Regions from separate parts of the Streptomyces sp. NPDC058239 genome, predicted to be linked through region 1. Evidence: riboswitches for the same ligand, from Rfam matches in the RefSeq annotation. Region 1 holds a riboswitch; each other region holds the start of a gene.
What was found. A riboswitch is a leader RNA that binds a small molecule or an ion and turns the genes downstream of it on or off. The one in region 1 is predicted to bind cyclic di-AMP.
Positions count from the first base shown of each region.

Region 1 (5,284 bases):
CGCCGCTCCTCCTCCAGCTCCTTCACCTGTCCCAGCGCGCGCATGTGCGGGAAGACGCCGTCCTCCATGCCGGTCAGGAAGACCACCGGGAATTCGAGGCCCTTCGCGGTGTGCAGCGTCATCAGCGTGATGACACCGGAGCCGTCCTCGTCCTCGTCGGGGATCTGGTCGGAGTCGGCGACGAGCGCGACCTTCTCCAGGAATTCGGCGAGCGTGCCCGCACCTTCCTCTTCCCCCCGCTCCTGCTCGAATTCGAGGGCGACAGCGGCGAGTTCCTGAAGGTTCTCGATGCGGGTCTCGTCCTGCGGGTCGGTGGATGCCTGAAGCTCGGCGAGGTAGCCGGTGCGCTCCAGCACTGCCTCCAGAACCACCGCCGGGCCCGCACCGGACTCGACGATCGTGCGCAGCTCCTCCATCAGCGTGTTGAACCGCTTGACGGCGTTGGCCGACCGGGCCGCCATGCCGTACGCCTCGTCGACCCGGCGCAGCGCCTGCGGGAAGGTGATCTTCTCGCGCATGGAGAGCGCGTCGATCATCGCCTCGGCACGGTCGCCGATGCCGCGCTTGGGCACATTGAGGATGCGGCGCAGCGGGACGGTGTCCTCGGGGTTGGCGAGGACCCGGAGGTAGGCCAGGACGTCCCGGACCTCCTTGCGCTCGTAGAAGCGCACGCCGCCGACGACCTTGTACGGCAGTCCGACGCGGATGAAGATCTCTTCGAAGACACGGGACTGCGCGTTCGTACGGTAGAAGATCGCGACGTCGCCCGCCTTGGCATCGCCCGCGTCGGTCAGCCGGTCGATCTCGTCGGCGACGAACTGCGCCTCGTCGTGCTCGGTGTCGGCGACATAGCCGGTGATCCGGGCGCCCGTGCCGGCGTTCGTCCAGAGGTTCTTGGGGCGGCGGCTCTCGTTGCGCTCGATGACCGCGTTGGCGGCGGACAGGATCGTCTGCGTGGAGCGGTAGTTCTGCTCCAGGAGGATCGTGGTCGCGTTCGGGTAGTCCTCCTCGAACTGGAGGATGTTGCGGATGGTCGCGCCGCGGAAGGCGTAGATCGACTGGTCCGCGTCACCGACGACGCACAGCTCGGCGGGGGCGTCGCCCTCGCCGGCCGGGCCGACCAGTTCGCGCACGAGGGTGTACTGGGCGTGGTTGGTGTCCTGGTACTCGTCGACCAGGACGTGCCGGAAGCGGCGGCGGTAGTGCTCGGCGACGTCGGGGAAGGCCTGGAGCAGATGGACCGTCGTCATGATGATGTCGTCGAAGTCCAGCGCGTTGGCCTCGCGCAGCCGGGACTGGTACATCGCGTAGGCCTGGGCGAGGGTCTTCTCGAAGCCGTCCGCGGCCTGACCGGCGAAGGTCTCCTCGTCGATCAGCTCGTTCTTCAGGTTGGAGACCTTGGCCGTGAACGCCTTCGGCGGGAAGCGCTTCGGGTCGAGGTCGAGATCGCGGCAGACCAGGGCCATCAGGCGCTTGGAGTCGGCGGCGTCGTAGATCGAGAACGACGAGGTGAAGCCGAGCTTCTTCGACTCGCGGCGCAGGATGCGTACGCACGCGCTGTGGAAGGTCATGACCCACATGGCGTTGGCGCGCGGTCCGACGAGTTGCTCGACGCGCTCCTTCATCTCGCCCGCGGCCTTGTTGGTGAAGGTGATCGCCAGGATCTGGCCGGGGTGCACCCCGCGCTCGGCGAGGAGGTGGGCGATCCGGTGGGTCAGCACCCGGGTCTTTCCGGAGCCCGCCCCGGCGACGATGAGCAGCGGGGAGCCCGCGTGGACCACGGCGGCGCGCTGCTCGGTGTTCAGCCCGTCGAGGAGCGCCGCGGAGTCGATGACGGGGCGGTGCGCGCCGTCGCGGTAATACGCGTCCCTGGGCGGCGGGGACCCGTCGAATACGCCCGCGAAGAGGTCCTCCGGCACCGCTTCGGGTGCGGAGTCCTCGGGGGGCGGCGGGGGCTCTTCCTCCGAGTGCTGGAGGCCGGCCAGGAAGCTGTCGTCAAAGAGGCTGCTCATCGCTTGTCGAGTCTAGGCCGCCGCAACGACACACGACGGCCGCATGGCGAACCGCACCCGACGGCCGGGCACACAAAGACAGCGGGCACCCACGCCGCGTAAGGGAATACGGGCCGTCGTCGGCCCTCGCGACCCCCACTTCATCAAGGTCACGAAAATGTATCGGGCATATCGAACATCGACCTTCACAGCAGCACCACGGGTTGGCTAGCGTGCTCGACCGGGCGGCCCGTACCCCCTGAGGCGAGCCACGCCGAGCGGGCGCCCGCGCCGAATCCGGCCTGCCCTCACGGGAGTTCGGAACCGGGGACCCACACGCAGCACCGGGGTGAATCGGTCCTTATCCCCCACTCGGACCGTAGGGCAGCCTTCCGTTCCGCCCGAACCCGACAGCTAACCCGGTAGGCGGTCCACGGAAGGAGATGCCGGCCTTGGCGTCGCATCGCAAACCGCGCACCCGGGTGCGCACCACCACACCGGCCGTAGGGCTCACCACGGCGGCTCTGGCGTCCGTGACCCTGCTCTCCACACAGAGCGCCACGGCCGCCCCCGCCCCGAAGCCCAGCATCGAGGACGTCCAGAAGAAGGTCGACGACCTCTACCGGCAGGCGGGCACCGCGACCCAGCAGTACAACCAGGCAAAGGAAAACTCCGCCACCCAGCGCGCCAAGGTCGACGCCCTGCTGGAGGACGTGGCGAAGCGCGCCGACAAGCTCAACGACGCCCGCAGGACGCTCGGCGCCTACGCGGCCGCGCAGTACCGCACCGGCTCCATCGCACCGAGCGCCACCTTCTTCCTGGCAGACGACCCGCAGTCGTACTTCGACCAGAGCCAGCTGATGAGCCGGATGACCGGTCAGCAGCAGAAGGCGGTCACGGACTTCCGTACGCAGCAGGCCAAGGCGTCGAAGAAGCGTGCCGAAGCGGTGCAGAGCCTGGAGACGCTGACCTCGACACAGACCACGCTGCGCACCAGCAAGGAGAACGTCCAGAAGAAGCTGGGCGACGCGCGCGCGATGCTGTCGAAGCTGACTGCCGAGGAGAAGGCGCGGCTCGCGGCGCTGGAGCGCAAGAAGGAGGCGGAGGCCAAGCGCAAGGCGGAGGAGCTGGCGCAGCAGCAGGCCGCCGCCAGGGCCGAGGCGGACCGCAAGGCCGCGGAGGCCGCGAAGGAGGCGGAATCCGGCAGCGGTACGGGCACGGGCACCGGAACCGGCTCGGGCAGCAGCGCCACCACCAAGGCGGAGAAGGCCCTCGCCTTCGCCGCGGCCCAGATCGGCAAGCCGTACGTATGGGGCGCGACGGGCCCGTCCTCGTACGACTGCTCCGGGCTCACCCAGGCCGCCTGGAAGGCCGCGGGCGTCGACCTCCCGCGCACCACCTGGGACCAGGTGGAGACAGGCACCCGGATCGCGACGGCGGATCTGCAGCCGGGCGACCTCGTCTTCTTCTACGACGACATCAGCCACGTCGGCATCTACAAGGGCGACGGAATGATGATCCACGCGCCGAAGCCGGGGGCGAATGTGCGCGAGGAGTCGATCTACTACATGCCGATCTACGGCAGCGTGCGACCGTCGTAGCGGCTCACGCCCTTGCGTCTTCAGCTGCCGGACGGGCTTGGATTCCACGCCCGTCCGGCAGCGTGGGCGGCACGGGCCGGCTCAGGTCCAGAGCGTGGCGATGAAGATGTTGGCGAGCGTCAGCCCGCCCACCGCCGCGAAGGCGCCCTTGTCGACCTTCTCCTCGTCCCGCTTGACGTAGACGAGCGCGAGGATCACGACCAGGAGCAGCAGCTTGACCCCGATCTTGATGTTGTTCACGTGGTGGTCGTCGGCCTCGTTGAGCCCGACCAGCGCGACACCGGTGACCAGCATCGTCAGTGCGCCGTGCAGCATCGCCGGGACGAACCGGGCCGTGCCCGCGCCCATCGCCTTCATCTGGGTCAGGAAACCGCCCAGCAGCGAGGCGATACCGATGATGTGCAGGGCGACGAAGACATTGATGAGTACGTCCATGGGTCCGCAGCCTAGCCCCGGCCATATCACCACTCCGCAGGCAGGTGCGACTTCCTGTCGCTTCACTCACACCTGCACCAATTGCCTGACTCTGGTGCAATTTTTCCGATCAATCGGCGACAGCGCCGCGCCAAATTCGGGCAATAGGCTTCATTACGACTCTTCCCCGTGCCCCGGGTTTAGCGTCCCTACCCAGGTGACCGGCTTCACCGCCGCTCCGCACCCGGACGGCGAACCGGTCACCCCGCCGAGAAATCCGGCGGCGGGCCGCTCCCCCTGTTGGTGACCCGCCGCCGGACCTCGGGCGGGCCCGCCGGTAGTCCCCGACGGGCAGTCGCCAGGAAGGACGCACGCCCCCGTGGCAGCGCACCGGAAACCCAAGCAGCGCCCGTACACCGGCTCTGCTGCCCGCACCGCAGCCACCCTCGCCATCGCCGGGGCCGCCACCGCTGCCGCTCTGCCAGGCTCCGCACACGCCGATCCCCAGCTCACCCCGGCCCAGATCAAGGCGGAGGTGGACCGGCTGTACCACGACGCGGAAGTCGCCACCGAGCAGTACAACGGCGCCAAGGAGAAGGCGACCGCCGCCGCCGGTGCCGTCGACACCCTGCGCGACGAGGCGGCCCGCAGGACCGAGCGCCTCAACGCCTCGCGCAACGCACTGGGTTCACTCGCCGCCGCGCAGTACCGCACCGGCGACCTGGACCCGGCCGTACAGCTGGCGCTCTCCTCCGACCCCGACCAGTACCTGGAGCGCGCGTCGTACGTGGACCGGATCGGCGACCGCCAGGCCGCCGAGGTCGACGGGGTGGAGCGGCAGGTCGCCCGGATCGCTCAGCTGCGCTCGCAGGCCAAGGGAAAGCTGGCTGCGCTGGCATCCCGTCAGGCCGAGCTGAAGAAGCACAAGGCGACGATCAGGACCAGACTGGCCGACGCGCAGCGGCTCCTCGCCACCCTGTCCCCGGCCGAGCGCGCCGCCTACGAGAGCTCGGACAGCGCGCGCTCCGCCGACCGTGCCGACCGCAGCACCGCACGCGGTCCCGTCCAGGCTCCCAACGCCCGTGCCGCCGAGGCCATCGCGTTCGCGTACGGGGCGCTCGGAAAGCCGTACGTCTGGGGCGCGACCGGCCCGTCCTCGTTCGACTGCTCCGGGCTCACCCAGGCCGCCTGGCGCTCCGCCGGTGTCTCGCTCCCCCGGACCACGTACACCCAGATCAACGCCGGACAGCACATCTCGCGCTCCGAACTCGCCCCGGG
Region 1 is NZ_JBHVWS010000031.1:87,383-92,666, reverse strand. It holds gene pcrA (DNA helicase PcrA) at 1-2,012, opposite strand, end outside; cyclic di-AMP (ydaO/yuaA leader) riboswitch at 2,271-2,436, shown strand; gene ACFVYE_RS28580 (NlpC/P60 family protein) at 2,435-3,592, shown strand; gene ACFVYE_RS28575 (hypothetical protein) at 3,674-4,027, opposite strand; gene ACFVYE_RS28570 (NlpC/P60 family protein) at 4,386-5,284, shown strand, end outside.

Region 2 (5,284 bases), on a different contig from region 1:
CCGCACTGCGGGCCGCGGGCCGCGCCTACCGGGACGCCATCCGGGCGGCGGAGGGCAACGGATAACGTCGGGGGGTGAACCACAGCCCCGCCGACCGCCCAGCCGATCACCCCGCCGCCTGCCCCGCCGGCGCCCCCGAACTCTTCACCTGGGAGTTCGCCACCGACCCGTACCCGGCCTACGCCTGGTTGCGCGAGCACAGTCCCGTGCACCGGACCGCGCTGCCCAGCGGTGTCGAGGCCTGGCTCGTGACCCGGTACGCCGACGCCCGGCAGGCGCTCGCCGACACCCGGCTCTCCAAGAACCCGGCGCACCACGCCGAGCCGGCGCACGCGAAGGGCAAGACGGGCATCCCGGGCGAGCGCAAGGCGGAGCTGATGACGCATCTGCTGAACATCGACCCGCCCGATCACACCCGGCTGCGCCGCCTCGTCTCCAAGGCGTTCACCCCGCGCCGGGTCGCCGAGTTCGCGCCGCGGGTGCAGGAACTGACGGACCACCTCATCGACCGCTTCATCGCGGAGGGGAAGGCGGACCTCATCCACGACTTCGCGTTCCCGCTGCCCATCTACGCGATCTGCGATCTGCTCGGCGTCCCGCGCGAGGACCAGGACGACTTCCGGGACTGGGCGGGCATGATGATCCGCCACGGCGGCGGCCCGCGCGGCGGGGTGGCCAGGTCGGTGAAGAAGATGCGCGGCTATCTCGCCGAACTGATCCACCGCAAGCGGGAGAACCCGGGGGACGACCTGATCTCGGGGCTGATCCGGGCCAGCGACCACGGCGAGCACCTCACCGAGAACGAGGCCGCGGCCATGGCCTTCATCCTGCTCTTCGCCGGCTTCGAGACGACGGTCAACCTCATCGGCAACGGGGTGTACGCCCTGCTGCGCAACCCCGCGCAGCGCGAGCGGCTGCAGCACTCCCTCGACGCGCAGGAGAGCGATCTGCTGGAGACCGGGATCGAGGAACTGCTGCGGTACGACGGCCCGGTGGAGCTGGCGACCTGGCGGTTCGCCACCGAGCCGCTGACGCTCGGCGGGCAGGACATCGCGGCCGGCGACCCCGTACTCGTCGTACTCGCCGCAGCCGACCGCGACCCGGAGCGCTTCGAGGACCCCGACACGCTCGACCTCGCACGGCGTGACAATCAGCACCTCGGATACGGGCACGGCATCCACTACTGCCTGGGAGCACCGCTCGCCCGACTGGAGGGACAGACCGCGCTCGCGACGCTCATGAGGCGCCTTCCGGATCTGCGGCTTGCGGTGGAACCTACCGATTTGCGGTGGCGTGGTGGGCTCATCATGCGTGGACTGCGCACTCTGCCTGTGGAGTTCGCGCCGGGGTCCGCCCCGACGCAAAGTGACACTTCGTCAACTCTGTGACTTTCACGTGATCTGCGCTGCATCGACTTGTGACACACGTTCGAGTCCCGCTAGGTTCACCGTTCGACTCACCAGTCACTCGTCAGTCACACGGAAGGCAACCCCATGGGCTCCGCGAACGGCAGACACCGTCGCCCTCGTCAGGCACCCGCCATCGTCGTCGCCGCGGGCGTGACCGGATCGGCCATCGCCATCCCGCTGCTCGGCGCGGCCGGTGCGCACGCGGCCGAGGCCACGACCTGGGACCGGGTGGCGGAGTGCGAGAGCGGCGGCATGTGGAGCGCCGACCTCGGCAACGGCTTCTACGGCGGGCTGCAGTTCTCGCAGGAGACCTGGAAGTCGTACGGCGGCGAGGCGTACGCCCCGCGTGCCGACCTCGCCAGCCGCGCGCAGCAGATAGCCGTGGCCCAGAAGGTCCTGGACGACAAGGGCCCGCAGGCGTGGCCCAGCTGTGCGGTCATCTCCGGCCTCGCGGTGGACGGGACGCTGCCGGGTGTCGACCCGGGGTCCGCGCCCTCCTCCGAGCCGACGCAGAGCGCGGAGGAGGCTGACGGTGCGTCGGCGGCCCCGTCCGATGACGCCACGCCGTCGGACAGCGCCTCGGACGCTACGGGCGGCTCGAAGGGTTCGAAGAGCGCCGACAAGTCGGCCGGCAAGGCCAAGACGTCCGCGAAGCCTTCCGCCACCGCGTCGGCCACTCCGTCCACCAAGATGCCCGATTCATCCGGCTCATCCGATTCATCCGATGGTGTCGGTGGCAAGCACCGTGGCGCACCGGCTCCCGAAGCGAGTCAGGACGCGAACGGCGCCGACCGCGAGTCGGGCCGCCATGCCTCCCGCGGTGACGCCGACGCGCGCGACGCGGGCGCTTCGGCCGCCGACGGTACGTACACCGTGCACCCCGGCGACAACCTCTGGGCGATTGCTGACGCACAGAAGGTTGCCGGTGGCTGGCCCGCGCTCTATGAGGCCAACAAGGATGCCGTCGGCTCCGATCCGGACCTCATCCTCCCTGGCCAGAGCCTCGATCTCGATGTGAAGGCCGAGTGAGGACAGTCTGAAAATCGGTTAAAAGAGCCTCGAAAACTGGGGTAGTTCAGGGACCTATGTCCGCTTATGTGTAAGTGAGACATGGGTCTCTTTGCGTCAACTGGCGTGTCGCGCCTGGGGAACCCTTCCGCACCGCCCCCACCTGCGAAAACGACGGTTCCTCAGATGCAAGTAGGGGAAGATTGTCCGATGTGTCCGTCTTTGAATGTGAGGGTTGCGTATGTTTACGGTCGGAACCGCTCGCACCGCGGGCCCCGTCGACCGTCACGCCGAATCCTGCCGTCGGTCGAAGGGAACAGACGCGTAAAGCGCCGTAGGCAGGAGCGGGGGACCCAGGTAAGCGCCGGGCCCGATCGTCGAGAGACGCATCAGGACCGGCTTGGGGTGAAGTCGCGTGCTAGGACGTGCGACCGGGCAACTCACTTGGCCCGAACCCGACAGCTCACCTCGTAGGCGTCGGTGAGGAGAAGTTCCATGCTGTTTTCCAGCAAGGGCAAGCACCGCCGCCCGTCCAAGGCCGTCCGTATCGCCACGCTCGCCGGTGTCGCCGGTACCGCTGTCGCCGTACCGCTGATGGGCGCGACCGGCGCCTCCGCCGCCTCCGTCGCCACCTGGGACGCCGTCGCCCAGTGCGAGTCCGGTGGCAACTGGTCCATCAACACCGGCAACGGCTACTACGGCGGTCTGCAGTTCTCGCAGTCCAGCTGGGCGGCCGCCGGTGGTACGCAGTACGCCCCCCGTGCCGACCTGGCCACCAAGGCTCAGCAGATCACCGTCGCCGAGAAGCTCCTCGACATGCAGGGGCCGGGTGCCTGGGGCTGCGCCGGTGCCGGCAACCTGACCAATGACGGTGTCGACCCGGGCGTCGACGCCGGCTCCTCCTCGAACTCCACCTCCAGCTCCAACGCCACCGAGCAGAAGAGCACCCCGGCCGCGCCGAAGCAGGCCCAGCCGGAGAAGGCCGAGCGCACCGAGGCCCCGGCCGCCTCCCGCTCGGACCGCTCCGCCGCCCCGCAGGCCGAGTCGAAGAAGACCGTCACCACCCCGACCGGCGAGAAGGTCAAGAGGGGCGACGGCGAGTACAAGGTCGCCGCCGGCGACTCCCTGAGCGAGATCGCCGCCGACCACAAGGTCAAGGGCGGCTGGCAGCAGCTGTTCGAGCTGAACAAGGACATCGTCAAGGACGCCGACCTGATCTACCCGGGTCAGCAGCTCCACCTGACGAAGTAGTCCGGGCTCTCCCCCTGAGCACCCCGGCCCGGCGCGCAATCCCCCGTATGCGCCGGGCCGGGGTTTCCGCGTGACGCGTCACCTCTGTGTCGTCTGTCGAACAGGGACGCCGACTATGGGTGATCGTTCAACTGTTGTAGTTACTGACCAGTAAAATTCTGACCGTTTGTCAGGCAATGTGCGTTCTTGGGTCCTTTTTCGTCCCAGGGGGCGGGCGGTCGTCCGGCTGAGCGGGCCGGGCCGGTTAGGCTCTTGTCGCAAGGCCAAAGTGACCCTGCACAATCAGTGTCATATCCCAGAAGGAGATGCCTCGTGCCGTCCATCGACGTCGTCGTAGCCCGGGAAATCCTCGACTCCCGGGGGAACCCCACGGTCGAGGTCGAGGTTGGCCTCGACGACGGCAGCACGGGTCGTGCTGCTGTGCCGTCCGGCGCCTCCACCGGTGCGTTCGAGGCCATTGAGCTTCGCGACGGTGACCCCAACCGTTACCAGGGCAAGGGCGTCGAGAAGGCCGTCCTCGCCGTGATCGAGCAGATCGGCCCGGAGCTCGTCGGCTACGACGCGACCGAGCAGCGGCTGATCGACCAGGCGATGTTCGACCTGGACGCCACCGAGAACAAGGGTTCGCTCGGCGCCAACGCCATCCTCGGCGTCTCGCTGGCCGTCGCCCACGCCGCCTCCGAGGCCTCGGACCTGCCGCTGTTCCGCTACCTCGGTGGCCCGAACGCGCACCTGCTGCCCGTCCCGATGATGAACATCCTCAACGGTGGGTCGCACGCCGACTCCAACGTGGACATCCAGGAGTTCATGATCGCCCCGATCGGCGCGGAGTCCTTCTCCGAGGCCCTGCGCTGGGGCGCCGAGGTCTACCACACGCTGAAGAAGGTCCTGAAGACCAAGGGTCTTTCGACCGGTCTCGGCGACGAGGGCGGCTTCGCGCCGAACCTGGAGTCGAACCGCGCCGCCCTCGACCTCATCCTCGAGGCCATCAAGGAAGCCGGCTACGCCCCGGGCAAGGACATCGCGCTCGCGCTCGACGTCGCCGCGTCCGAGTTCTACAAGGACGGCAAGTACGAGTTCGAGGGCAAGTCCCGCTCGGCCGCCGAGATGACCGAGTACTACGAGGAGCTCGTCTCCGCGTACCCGCTGGTCTCCATCGAGGACCCGCTGTACGAGGACGACTGGGCCGGCTGGAACGTCATCACCCAGAAGCTCGGCGCCAAGGTGCAGATCGTCGGCGACGACCTGTTCGTCACCAACCCGGAGCGTCTGGCCCGCGGCATCGAGGAGGGCTCCGCCAACGCCCTGCTCGTCAAGGTCAACCAGATCGGTTCGCTGACCGAGACCCTGGACGCCGTCGAGCTGGCCCAGCGCAACGGCTTCAAGTGCATGATGTCCCACCGCTCCGGCGAGACCGAGGACGTCACCATCGCCGACCTCGCCGTCGCGGTGAACTGCGGTCAGATCAAGACCGGCGCCCCGGCCCGCTCGGACCGCGTCGCCAAGTACAACCAGCTGCTGCGCATCGAGGAGATCCTCGACGACGCCGCGGTGTACGCGGGCCGCTCGGCGTTCCCGCGCTTCAAGGGCTGAGCACCGGCCCTTCGAGGGCAGAA
Region 2 is NZ_JBHVWS010000006.1:97,941-103,224, reverse strand. It holds gene ACFVYE_RS10450 (nucleoside triphosphate pyrophosphohydrolase) at 1-65, shown strand, start outside; gene ACFVYE_RS10445 (cytochrome P450) at 75-1,388, shown strand; gene ACFVYE_RS10440 (transglycosylase family protein) at 1,494-2,438, shown strand; cyclic di-AMP (ydaO/yuaA leader) riboswitch at 2,738-2,909, shown strand; gene ACFVYE_RS10435 (transglycosylase family protein) at 2,913-3,668, shown strand; gene eno (phosphopyruvate hydratase) at 3,981-5,261, shown strand.
Region 2: linked by a shared signal. The riboswitch ahead of ACFVYE_RS10435 (transglycosylase family protein) and the one ahead of ACFVYE_RS28580 (NlpC/P60 family protein) in region 1 are both predicted to bind cyclic di-AMP.

Region 3 (5,284 bases), on a different contig from region 1:
CTCGTCGGCCGGATCTTCGCAGGCCACCTGCGTTCCATCGTCGGCGGACTGACCGTGGAGCAGATCATCCGCGAGCGCAACCGGGTCTCCCAGGAGGTCATCGCGGGCAGCCACGGCGAGATGGAGAAGCTCGGCATCGTGGTGGATGCCCTCCAGATCCAGGAGATCGACGACGCCACCGGCTACATCAACAACCTCGCCGCCCCGCACGCCGCCGCGGTCGCCAGCCAGGCCCGGATCGCCGAGGCCAGGGCCGACCAGGAAGCCAGCCAGCGCGAGCAGCAGGCCGCCGCGCTCAAGGCGGAGTACGAGCGTGACACCGCGATCAAGCGGGCCGGCTTCCTCGCCGAGACCGAGCAGTACAACGCCCGCGCCGCGCAGGCCGGACCGCTCGCCCAGGCCAGGGCCTCGCAGGAGGTCATCGAGGAGCAGACATCGCTGGCGGAGCGGCAGGCCGCTCTCGCCGCGCAACGGCTCGAGGCGGAGGTCCGGCGGCCGGCGGATGCCGAGGCGTACCGGCAGCGCACTCTCGCGGAAGCGGCCCGTGACCGGGTGAAGTTCGAGGCCGACGGCAGCGCGTACACCGAACGGACCCTCGCCCAGGCGCAGGCCGACGCCAACAGCGTGCGCGCCACCTCGCTGCGCGACGGCAACCAGGAGCTCATCGCGGCCAACCGCATCGTGGAGAACCTGCCCGCCCTGGCCGACGCGGCCGCCCGCGGCATGTCGGGGGCCGACCTCACCGTTCTCAACGGCACCAACGGTGTCAATGAGATGGCGGCGGGCGTGGTCGGCCAGGGGCTGGCGATCCTTCACTCGCTGCAGCGCGGCGCGAAGCCGATGAAGCCCCCGGCGGTCGACGGGAAAGCCACTCCTCGCATCACCGAGACGCACTGAGGGGGCGGGGCCACGCGGTTCGGCGTCACCACGTCGGGGGGCACGGACCGGGCGCCGAGTGGCCATGATTCGCCGAGTGGTCATTCGCGCGCCGAACATGCCGTAGAGTTGTGTTTACCGACGCGGGGTGGAGCAGCTCGGTAGCTCGCTGGGCTCATAACCCAGAGGTCGCAGGTTCAAATCCTGTCCCCGCTACTGAAGAATCAGGCCCGGCACGCATGCAGCGTGCCGGGCCTGATTCATTTCGCGTCGCGTTCCGGGACGTGGGACGGCCGGCCTGCGGGCCCATGAAGGAGCAGGTCCGGGCGGTGTGTGACCTGTACCACGTATGTACCCCCATTGGTCGATGAGGAGTCGCCGCACGGCTCCGCTCCGGCGAGCCTGGGGGTGGGGCGCGGTACCGTCCGCAGCCGCGCGCGTACCGGGCAGGAGACCACAGGTGTGGAAGCGGCTGAAGCGGCGCGGCAGACATGCCGAGGGTGGCACCCGTTCCCGGCGGTTCGTCCGCATGCTGCCCGCCCTGATGATCCTCGGCGGGCTGGTGTTCGATCTCTTCACCCCGCCGGTCTTCACTGCCATTCCGCTGTTCGTGGCGGCCCCGCTGATCGCCGCGCCGTTCTTCTCGCTGCCCAGCACCATCTGTACCGGCATCGCCTCGATGCTGGCCGTCACCGTGCTGCGGCTGTACAGCAACCCGTTGCCGTTGGTCGTGCCGTTGATCGAGCTGCTCACCCTGGCCACCGTCTCGGTCCTCGCGGTCGTGATCAACACGGTCGTACGGCGCGGCAATGAGCAACTGGCCTCCGCGCGGGTCATCGCGGAGACCGCCATGCGGGCGGTGCTGCCGAAGCCGTCCGACCGGATCGGCGGGCTGCATGTGGCGGCGCGGTACGAGGCGGCGCAGGCTGACGAGTTCGTCGGCGGAGATCTGTTCGCCGTGGCGGACACCCCGCAGGGGGTGCGTCTGGTGGTCGGGGACGTACGGGGGAAGGGGCTCGACGCCGTGGAGTCGGTGGCGGTGGTCATCGGGGCGTTCCGGGAGGCGGCCGAGCAGGAGCGTTCGCTGGAGGGCGTGGCGCAGCGGCTGGAGCGGGCGCTGGCGCGGGAGGGGGCGAGGGGCGGGCTGGACGCGGTCGAGGGCTTCATCACGGCCGTACTGGCCGAGATCCCGTCCGGGGTGTCCCGGGTGCGGATCGTCAACCGCGGTCACCCCGAGCCGATCCTGCTGCACCCGGACGGGGCGGTGGAGGTGCTGGGGTCCACGGTGCCGGCGCTGCCGCTCGGGATGGACCTGGGGGTGTGGCCCGACCGGGCGGACGAGTGGGATCTGCCGGCGGGGACGACTCTGCTCCTGTACACCGACGGTCTCTCCGAGGCGCGGAACTCGGACGGGGTCTTCTACGACCCGGCGGCCCGGTTGCGCGGGCGGATCTTTCCGGGGCCCGAGGAGCTGCTGTCCGCGCTGACCGATGACGTGCGGCTGCACACGGGCGGTGAGACGACCGACGACATGGCGCTGCTCGCGGTCGTACGTCCCGCAGAGGGGCAGCCGGACCGGCGCAGGACCGTGAAGATCGTGGGCCAGGAAACGACGTGACGGGTGGGGCGGGTGCTTCGTGTGGATCGGGTGCTTCGTGCGGGTCGGGTGTCTCGCGCGGGTCGAGTGTCTCGCGCGGCCTGGGGCGCGGCCTCGGTCCGGGATGCCACCGTACGTAACCGAAAGGCGTCGCTCCGCATAACATTTGACGCAACGTCAGAAACCGGGTAATGGCTGAGGGTCGATCAACTCGTCCGATTCCACCCGGTTGTGTCCCGTAAAGTCCAGGCCAAAGACCTGAACGATCAGTGGGAACAGCTTGGAATCAGACCCGTGTGTCTATTAACGTTCGATAACGCAGCGCGGTCGTCCCAGCCGTCGTCAGTGGCGGCACCGTGCGCGAGCGCCGAATTCCGCAAGGGAACCGGGGAACCACCTACATGGGGTGAATCGGACACCTGTGTCTCGTGAGAGGCAGAGGGGCCCGTAGGAGACCTTCCTGCTCCGAACCCGTCAGCTAACCCGGTAGGCGAGAAGGAAGGAAAGGAGTGCGCCCCCGTGGCGTCCAACAAGCCTGCCCCCGAGGCCCCCTCTCGGTTCAACCCCGAGTTCAGTTCCGACTTCGGTGCCGACTTCGGATCCGATTTCGGCTCCGACTACGGAACCACCGGGACGGGAACGGCGTTCGGCGCCGAGACGGGCGGCGACTTCGCCGGTGAGTTCGGCAGCGAATTCCGCGCCGACGTCAACGGCGAGCCCGACAGAAGCTGGGACGAGTGGAACCCCACCGAGGAGTCCGTCCGCCCCGTACGCGGCAAGCATCGCGTCGCCAAGCAGCGCAACGGACTTGCCCGTAGCTCCACGGTGCTCGGGGTCGGTGTCATCGCGGCAGTCGGCGCGGGCGGCATGGCCACCGCGCAGAGCAAGCCGCCGGTCTCCATCTCCCTTCCCGACTCCATCTCGGACAACCTCCCCGACGCCAAGTCCCTTCCCGGCGTGGGCTCCCTGTTCTCCGGCGAGTCCGATGCCGACAAGGCCGCCGCCGTCGCTGCCGCCCCGCTCACCACCGCCGGCCTCACCACCGCCGAGGCCGAGCAGGGCACGGCGGACGCGGGCGAGGCACTCCGCGCCCGCATCCTCCAGCAGGCCGAGCAGCAGCAGGACGCCGCCGACGCCGAGGCCAAGGCGGCCCAGGAGAAGGCGGCCGCGGAGAAGGCCGCCGCCGAGGCCAAGAAGCAGCAGGACGCGGCCGAGGCCAAGGCCGCCGCCGAGAAGAAGAAGGCGGAGGAGGAAGCCAAGGCGAAGGCAGAGGCCCTGCGGCTCGCCAAGCTCGCCGCCAGCTACGCCATCCCGACCTCCTCGTACACGATCACCTCGACCTTCGGCCAGGCCGGCTCGATGTGGTCCTCCGGCTACCACACCGGCCTCGACTTCGCGGCGCCGACCGGCACCCCGATCAAGGCCGTACACGGCGGCACCATCAAGTCGGCAGGCTGGTCCGGTTCGTACGGCTACCGCACGGTGCTGGAGCTCGAGGACGGTACGGAGCTGTGGTTCTGCCACCAGTCCTCGATCGGCGTCAGTGTCGGCCAGAAGGTCACCACCGGTGAGACCATCGGCCGGGTCGGTGCGACCGGCAATGTCACGGGCCCGCACCTCCACCTGGAGGTCCACACCCCCGACGGTACGGGCATCGACCCGATGGCCTGGCTGCGCGACAAGGGCCTCAACCCCTGATCCGCCGGCCGCCTCCCGGCCTTCGTGATCCGAGCCCATTCACAGGCCGTTGAACCCCGGCAGTCCTGACGCTCACCCCCCGACGTCAGGGCTGCCGGTCTGCCGGAATAGCGGACCTGCCGGAATCCGTTGATCCAGTTATGACTTCTCTTCGTAAGCTGGGCCCTTCCGGCCTCCAGGTCTTTCCGCTCGCCCTCGGCGGCAACGTCTTCGGCTGGACCGCCGACGAGGCGCAGTCGTTCGCCGTGCTGGACGCCTACACCGCGGCGGGCGGCAACTTCATCGATACCGCCGACGCCTACTCCGCCTGGATCCCGGGCAACGAGGGCGGCGAGTCGGAGACCGTCATCGGCAAGTGGCTCGCGGCACGCTCCAACCGTTCCGACATCGTCGTCGCCACCAAGGTCGGCGCCCACCCCTCGTACAAGGGGCTCTCCGCCGCGAACATCAAGGCCGCGGCCGAGGAGTCGCTGCGCCGGCTCGGCACCGACCACATCGATCTGTACTACACGCACTTCGACGACGAGACCGTCCCGGTCGAGGAGATCATCACCGCCCTCGACCAGCTGGTGAAGGAGGGCAAGGTCCGGGAGATCGGCGCCTCCAACATCAGCCCCGAGCGGCTCCAGGCGTCCCTGGACTTCTCGGAGCGCGAGGGGCTGGCCCGTTACGTCGCCCTGCAGCCGCACTACAACCTGGTCTCCCGCGACACGTATGAGGGAGAGCTCCAGGACACGGCCGCCCGGGCCGGGCTCGCCGCCGTCCCGTACTTCTCCCTGGCCTCCGGCTTCCTCACCGGCAAGTACCGTCCGGGTGCTTCGGTGGAGAGCGCGCGGGCCGAAAGGGCCGGTCAGTACCTGGAGTCGGAGCGGGGACAGAAGGTCCTGGCAGCACTCGACAAGGTCGCCCGGGAGCGCGACGCGGAGATCGCGACCGTCGCGCTTGCGTGGCTCGCTTCCCGGCCGACCGTCGCCGCGCCGATCGCCTCGGCCCGTACGGTCGAGCAGCTGCCCGCGCTGGTGGCCGTCGCCGACCTCTCGCTGACCGAGCAGGAGCTGGCGGACCTCACCGAGGCATCCGCCTGACGCGGGGCGGCCCGGCCTTCCGGATCGC
Region 3 is NZ_JBHVWS010000022.1:22,297-27,580, reverse strand. It holds gene ACFVYE_RS23080 (SPFH domain-containing protein) at 1-897, shown strand, start outside; tRNA gene ACFVYE_RS23075 (tRNA-Met) at 1,019-1,092, shown strand; gene ACFVYE_RS23070 (PP2C family protein-serine/threonine phosphatase) at 1,406-2,494, shown strand; cyclic di-AMP (ydaO/yuaA leader) riboswitch at 2,829-2,981, shown strand; gene ACFVYE_RS23065 (M23 family metallopeptidase) at 2,993-4,171, shown strand; gene ACFVYE_RS23060 (aldo/keto reductase) at 4,312-5,256, shown strand.
Region 3: linked by a shared signal. The riboswitch ahead of ACFVYE_RS23065 (M23 family metallopeptidase) and the one ahead of ACFVYE_RS28580 (NlpC/P60 family protein) in region 1 are both predicted to bind cyclic di-AMP.

Region 4 (5,284 bases), on a different contig from region 1:
GCCGAGGCGCGTGCCGCTGTGCGACCGCAGCGCCGCGCGGAGGTGGAGGCGGCGCTGGACCGGATACGTGATGCCCGCATCCCGGTCCTGAACATCGACCTCATCTACGGCATCGACGGGCAGACCGAGGACAGCTGGCGCACCTCGCTGGACGCGGCGCTCGGCTGGCAGCCGGAGGAGCTGTATCTCTATCCGCTGTATGTCCGCCCGCTGACCGGTCTCGGGCGGCTCGGCGCCGACGGCGAGGCAGCCGCGGACGCCGCCTGGGACGAACAGCGGCTGCGGCTGTACCGCACGGGCCGGGACCATCTCCTCGCCCACGGCTACGAGCAGGTGTCCATGCGGATGTTCCGCCGCGCCGACGCCCCGCGGACGGACGGCCCCGACGACTACGCCTGCCAGACCGACGGCATGATCGGCCTGGGGTGCGGCGCCCGTTCGTACACCTCGAAGCTGCACTACTCCTTCGACTACGCGGTGGAGATGCGTGAGGTGCGGGCGATCATCGACGGATACACCGCGACCGAGGACTTCTCGCGCGCCGAGGTCGGACGGTACGTCGACGGCGACGAGGCCCGCCGCCGCCACCTCCTGCAGTCCGTCCTCCAGGCCGAGGGGCTGCAACCGGCCGACTACCGGGAGAGGTTCGGCACCTCCCCGGCCGACGACTTCCCCGCCGAACTGGCCCGGTTCGAGGCGCGCGGCTGGCTCGACGCGACGGCCGGGGCGTCCGGGGCGTCCGGCCCGCTGCGGCTCTCCCCCGAGGGCCTGGCCCACTCCGACGCGCTGGGCCCCGAACTCTTCTCCCCCGGCGTACGGGCCGCGATGGCCGCGTACGAACTGAAGTGAGCGCGCCCATGGACCTGACCATTCTCTATCGCGGTCCGCTCGCGTCCTGCGATTACGACTGCCCGTACTGCCCGTTCGCCAAGCGGCGCGACAGCCGGGAGCAGCTGCGCGCCGACCGCGCCGCGCTGGAGCGGTTCACGGCGTGGGCCGCGGCGCAGACCGGCGACCGGATCTCGGTCCTGTTCACCCCGTGGGGCGAGGGTCTGGTCCGCTCCTGGTACCGGCGTGCGCTGGTCGAGCTGGCGCAGCTGCAGCACATCGGCCGGGTCGCGATCCAGACCAATCTCAGCACCCGTACGGGGTGGCTGGCCGAGGCGGGGGACGCCGGCCGCGAGAAGATCGCGCTCTGGTGCACATACCACCCGGGGCAGACTCCGTACGAGCGGTTCGTCGCCAAGTGCCGGGAGCTGACCGCGCTCGGCATCCGCCACAGCGTCGGTGTCGTCGGGCTCGACGGCCATCTCGACGAGGCGCGGCGGTTGCGGGCCGGCCTGCCGGACGAGGTCTATCTCTGGGTGAACGCCGCGGAGGGGCACACCTATACGGATGAGGAAGCAGATCGGTGGACGGCCCTCGACCCGCTCTTCCCGTACAGCCGGCATCCGCACCGGTCGGCCGGGCTGCCCTGCCGGACGGGCGAATCGGTCATCTCGGTGGATGGTGACGGCACGGTGCGGCGCTGCCATTTCGTCCCGGCGGAGCTCGGCAACCTCTACGACGGGAGCTACCGGCGCTCTCTCGGCCCGCGGGCCTGCCCGCTGGCTGTCTGCGACTGCCATATCGGCTATGTGCATCTGGAGACGCTGCCGCTGTACGACGTCTTCGCGGGCGGTGTGCTGGAACGGATACCGGCTTCCCCGTTGTCGCCCCTCGCCGGACGGGCCTGAACCTCCAGGCCGTCCGGCGAGCGAGGGCACCACGGTGGCGGACGCCGCCTAGAGCGGCAGGAGGTCCGGCCGCTTCGCCTCGACATGGTCGCCGGAGGACTCGCCGCGCAGTCTCCGGCCGATCCACGGGACCAGGTACTCGCGCGCCCAGTGGATGTCGTCGCGCCGTACTTCGAGCGTTCCGCGCTGTGCCTGCGGGGGCCATTCCTGGTCTGGGTCGGCCGGCACATCGATGCCGAGGACCTGGGCGGCGCGCAGCGCGACCCTGGTGTGTCCCTCGGGCGACAGATGGAGCCGGTCGTCGTCCCAGGCGCGCCTGTCCTGGACGGACCGCAGCGACCACAGGTCGAGGACCGGGCAGTCGTAGCGGTCGGCGATGGACCGCACATGGGCGGTGTAGGTGGCGATCTTGCCGCGCAGATGGCGCAGCACGGGAACGCCTCGGGTGTCGAAGCCGGTGGTGACCAGGACGGTGCCGACCGATTCGGTCAGCTCGGCGACCGCCCGCTCGAAGCGCTCGGCCACGTCGTCGGGGTCGGTGCCGGGCCTGATGATGTCGTTGCCGCCCGCGCAGAAGCTCACCAGATCGGGTGCGAGCTCCTTGGCGCGCGGCACCTGCTCCTCGACGATCTGGTCGAGGAGGCGTCCGCGTACGGCGAGATTGGCGTACCTGAAATTCCCGTGAGTGGAGCCTTCGGTACTCGTCCCCGCATCGGGGTCCGGGAGCTGGTCCGCGAGAAGTACCGCGAAACGGTCTGCCCAGCCGACGAAGGTTCCGTCCGGGCCGGGGTCGCCGACTCCCTCGGTGAAGCTGTCGCCAATCGCTGCGTACGACCCGATGACGCCATGTCGGTTGATGACGCCACGTTGATTTTTTCTCGAATCGTCTGCCACAAACGCTTATCCTGCACCGCCGAATGTGACCTACGCGACCGCAATAAGGGGTTGACGGGTGGTGAGATAGACCACCCGGTCAGTTTTTGGTAAAGGGGGAATAAGCAGAAGGGGCGGTGCGCCGCCGCGCACCGCCCCTTCTGTGTTGCTCAGTTCATGCTTTGTTGCTCAACTGCCCGCTCGTCCGGCTCAGACGTAGATGCCGTGCGAAGCCAGGAAGGCGATCGGGTCGATGTCCGAGCCGTACGCCGGGCCCGTGCGGACCTCGAAGTGCAGGTGCGGGCCGGTGGCGTTGCCGGTGGCGCCGGAGAGGCCGATCTGCTGACCGGTGCTCACGGCCTGGCCCGCGGAGACGGAGATCGAGGACAGGTGACCGTACTGCGAGTAGTGGCCGTCGGCGTGCTTGATGACAACCTGGTTGCCGTACGCGCCGCCCCAGCCGGCGGTGACGACGGTGCCGGAGGTGATGGCCTTCACACTGGTGCCGGTGAAGACGGGGAAGTCGATGCCGGTGTGGCTGCCGCTGGACCAGTTGGAGCCGGAGGCGCGGTATCCGGTGGTGTGGTTGCCGGGAACCGGGTGGCTGTAGCCGGAGCTGTTGCTCTGGCCGGCCGGGGCGGAGGTCTTGGACTCCGTGACCGTCGAGACCTTGGCCGGGGCGGACTTGGCCGGGGCGGACTTCTCCACGACCGACGAGGGCACCGAGAGGGCCTTCGACGGGAGGGCCGCACCCGTGCCGGCACCGGTGGACGCGGCGTCACCCGACGCCTTGCCGCCGAGCGTCAGCTTCATGCCCGGGAGGATCAGGCCGGGGTCTTCACCGACGACCTTGCGGTTGTCCTGGTACAGCTTCTGCCAGCCGCCCTTGACCTTGTGCTCGGTGGCGATCTTCGACAGGTAGTCGCCGGAGACCACGGAGTACGTCGTGGTGGCGGCCTGCTTCTGCGCGACCGGCTTGGCCGGGGCGGAGTGCGTGGCGGCGGAGGCCGACTGCGGCACGGCGGTCGGGGCCGACTGCGACGCGGCGTGAGCACCGGTGGCGCCGAGCAGCGGCAGTGCGATGACAGCACCACCGGCGCCTGCGGCGGCGACGCCACGGGCGATGATGCCGGACTTCGTACGACGGTGCTTACCCGATATGGGCATGACGTGCTTCCTCTCCGGCGCCTGCGAGGTGAGCTGTCGGGTTCGGGCTGGAGATGCCCGGCCGCGCTGAGCGCGACTTCACCCCTAGCCGGCCGGATTTCTCCGATCGGCGGCCTACCTGGTTCCCCCGCTCCTGCCACGCGATGAGTGGGTGCGAATTCCGGTCGGCGGCAGGACTAGGCGGTCCGTCCGGATTGACGGTGACCGTAAGCGAGTCGGGACGGCGATAACAAGTGACTGGTTCCGTACCGGAATCCGCGCTCGGAAATCGGCACGGAATTCCGGTCACACTCCGTGGATTAAGGATCTTGGCTTTCCGCACCGCGCACGGAATGCCCGACCGCCCCGCCGGCACACACCGTCACGGATATGATTCCGCTCACGAGGGGGCGACCATCTCCCGTACAAGCGGGGCACATTCAGCCAAATACACCCATTGCGGACATATCGCGCTCATCGTTCGCGTCGGAGCCTCAGCACCCGCGCATCGAGATCCCCCCGAAGCCCGGTGTGCAGCCCCTGATGCAGCAGTACCGAACCGTGGTGAACCGCCCCGGTGTCCAGGCAGGTGTATGTCGCTGCGGGGTCGATCCCGCGCAACCGCAGGGCCGGGGGCCGCTCCCCGTACCTCTGTGCCTCCAGCCACATCAGGACCACGGTCTCGTCCCCGTGGACGTACTGGACCGCGCTGAGTCCGCCACGCGGGGCGCGCAGCCGGTACAGCGCGCCGTGCTGCACCACCGGCCGGATCTCCTTGTAGAGGTCCACCCAGGTCCGCGCCTCGGCCAGCTCGTCCTCGCTCCAGTCGGTGAGGTCCCCACCGACCCCGAGCACACCGGCCATCGCGCTCACGAAACGGAACCGCAGTGAGCTGACCCTGTCGTTGAGCTGGATATTCGGGCTGTCGGTGACCCAGGCTGCCATCACCCGGGCCGGATGGATCTGACCGAAGCCCTCCTGGATGGTGAGGCGGTCGAGCGGGTCGGTGTTGTCCGAGGTCCACACCTGGTCCGTGCGGGACAGAATCCCCAGGTCGATCCGGCCGCCGCCGCCCGAGCACGACTCGAAGGCAACGGTGGGGTGCGCGGCCCGGAGCCGGTCGATCAGCGCGTACAGGGCGTCCACGTGCTCGATCCAGAGCTTCTGCTGATACTCCTCACCCGGCCAGCCCGCGTCGGTGAAGCAGCGGTTGAAGTCCCATTTCACATAGTCGACGGGCGCACTGGAGAGCAGTGTGTCCAGTTGCTCCCACAGATAGTCCTGCACATCGGTGCGGGCCAGATTGAGCACGAGTTGATTGCGGAACTCGGTCCGCGCCCGTCCCGGGAAATGCTGCACCCAGTCGGGGTGTGCGCGATAGAGATCGCTGTCGGCATTGACCATTTCCGGCTCGACCCAGATACCGAACTGCATGCCGAGTCCGTGCACTTCGTCGGCGAGCGGCTTCAGTCCGCCGGGAAAGCGGTCCGGATTCGGCGTCCAGTCGCCGAGCCCGGCGCGGTCGCTGG
Region 4 is NZ_JBHVWS010000038.1:6,774-12,057, reverse strand. It holds gene ACFVYE_RS31585 (STM4012 family radical SAM protein) at 1-849, shown strand, start outside; gene ACFVYE_RS31580 (STM4011 family radical SAM protein) at 858-1,736, shown strand; gene ACFVYE_RS31575 (SGNH/GDSL hydrolase family protein) at 1,785-2,630, opposite strand; gene ACFVYE_RS31570 (peptidoglycan DD-metalloendopeptidase family protein) at 2,820-3,776, opposite strand; cyclic di-AMP (ydaO/yuaA leader) riboswitch at 3,782-3,936, opposite strand; gene ACFVYE_RS31565 (alpha-galactosidase) at 4,230-5,284, opposite strand, start outside.
Region 4: linked by a shared signal. The riboswitch ahead of ACFVYE_RS31570 (peptidoglycan DD-metalloendopeptidase family protein) and the one ahead of ACFVYE_RS28580 (NlpC/P60 family protein) in region 1 are both predicted to bind cyclic di-AMP.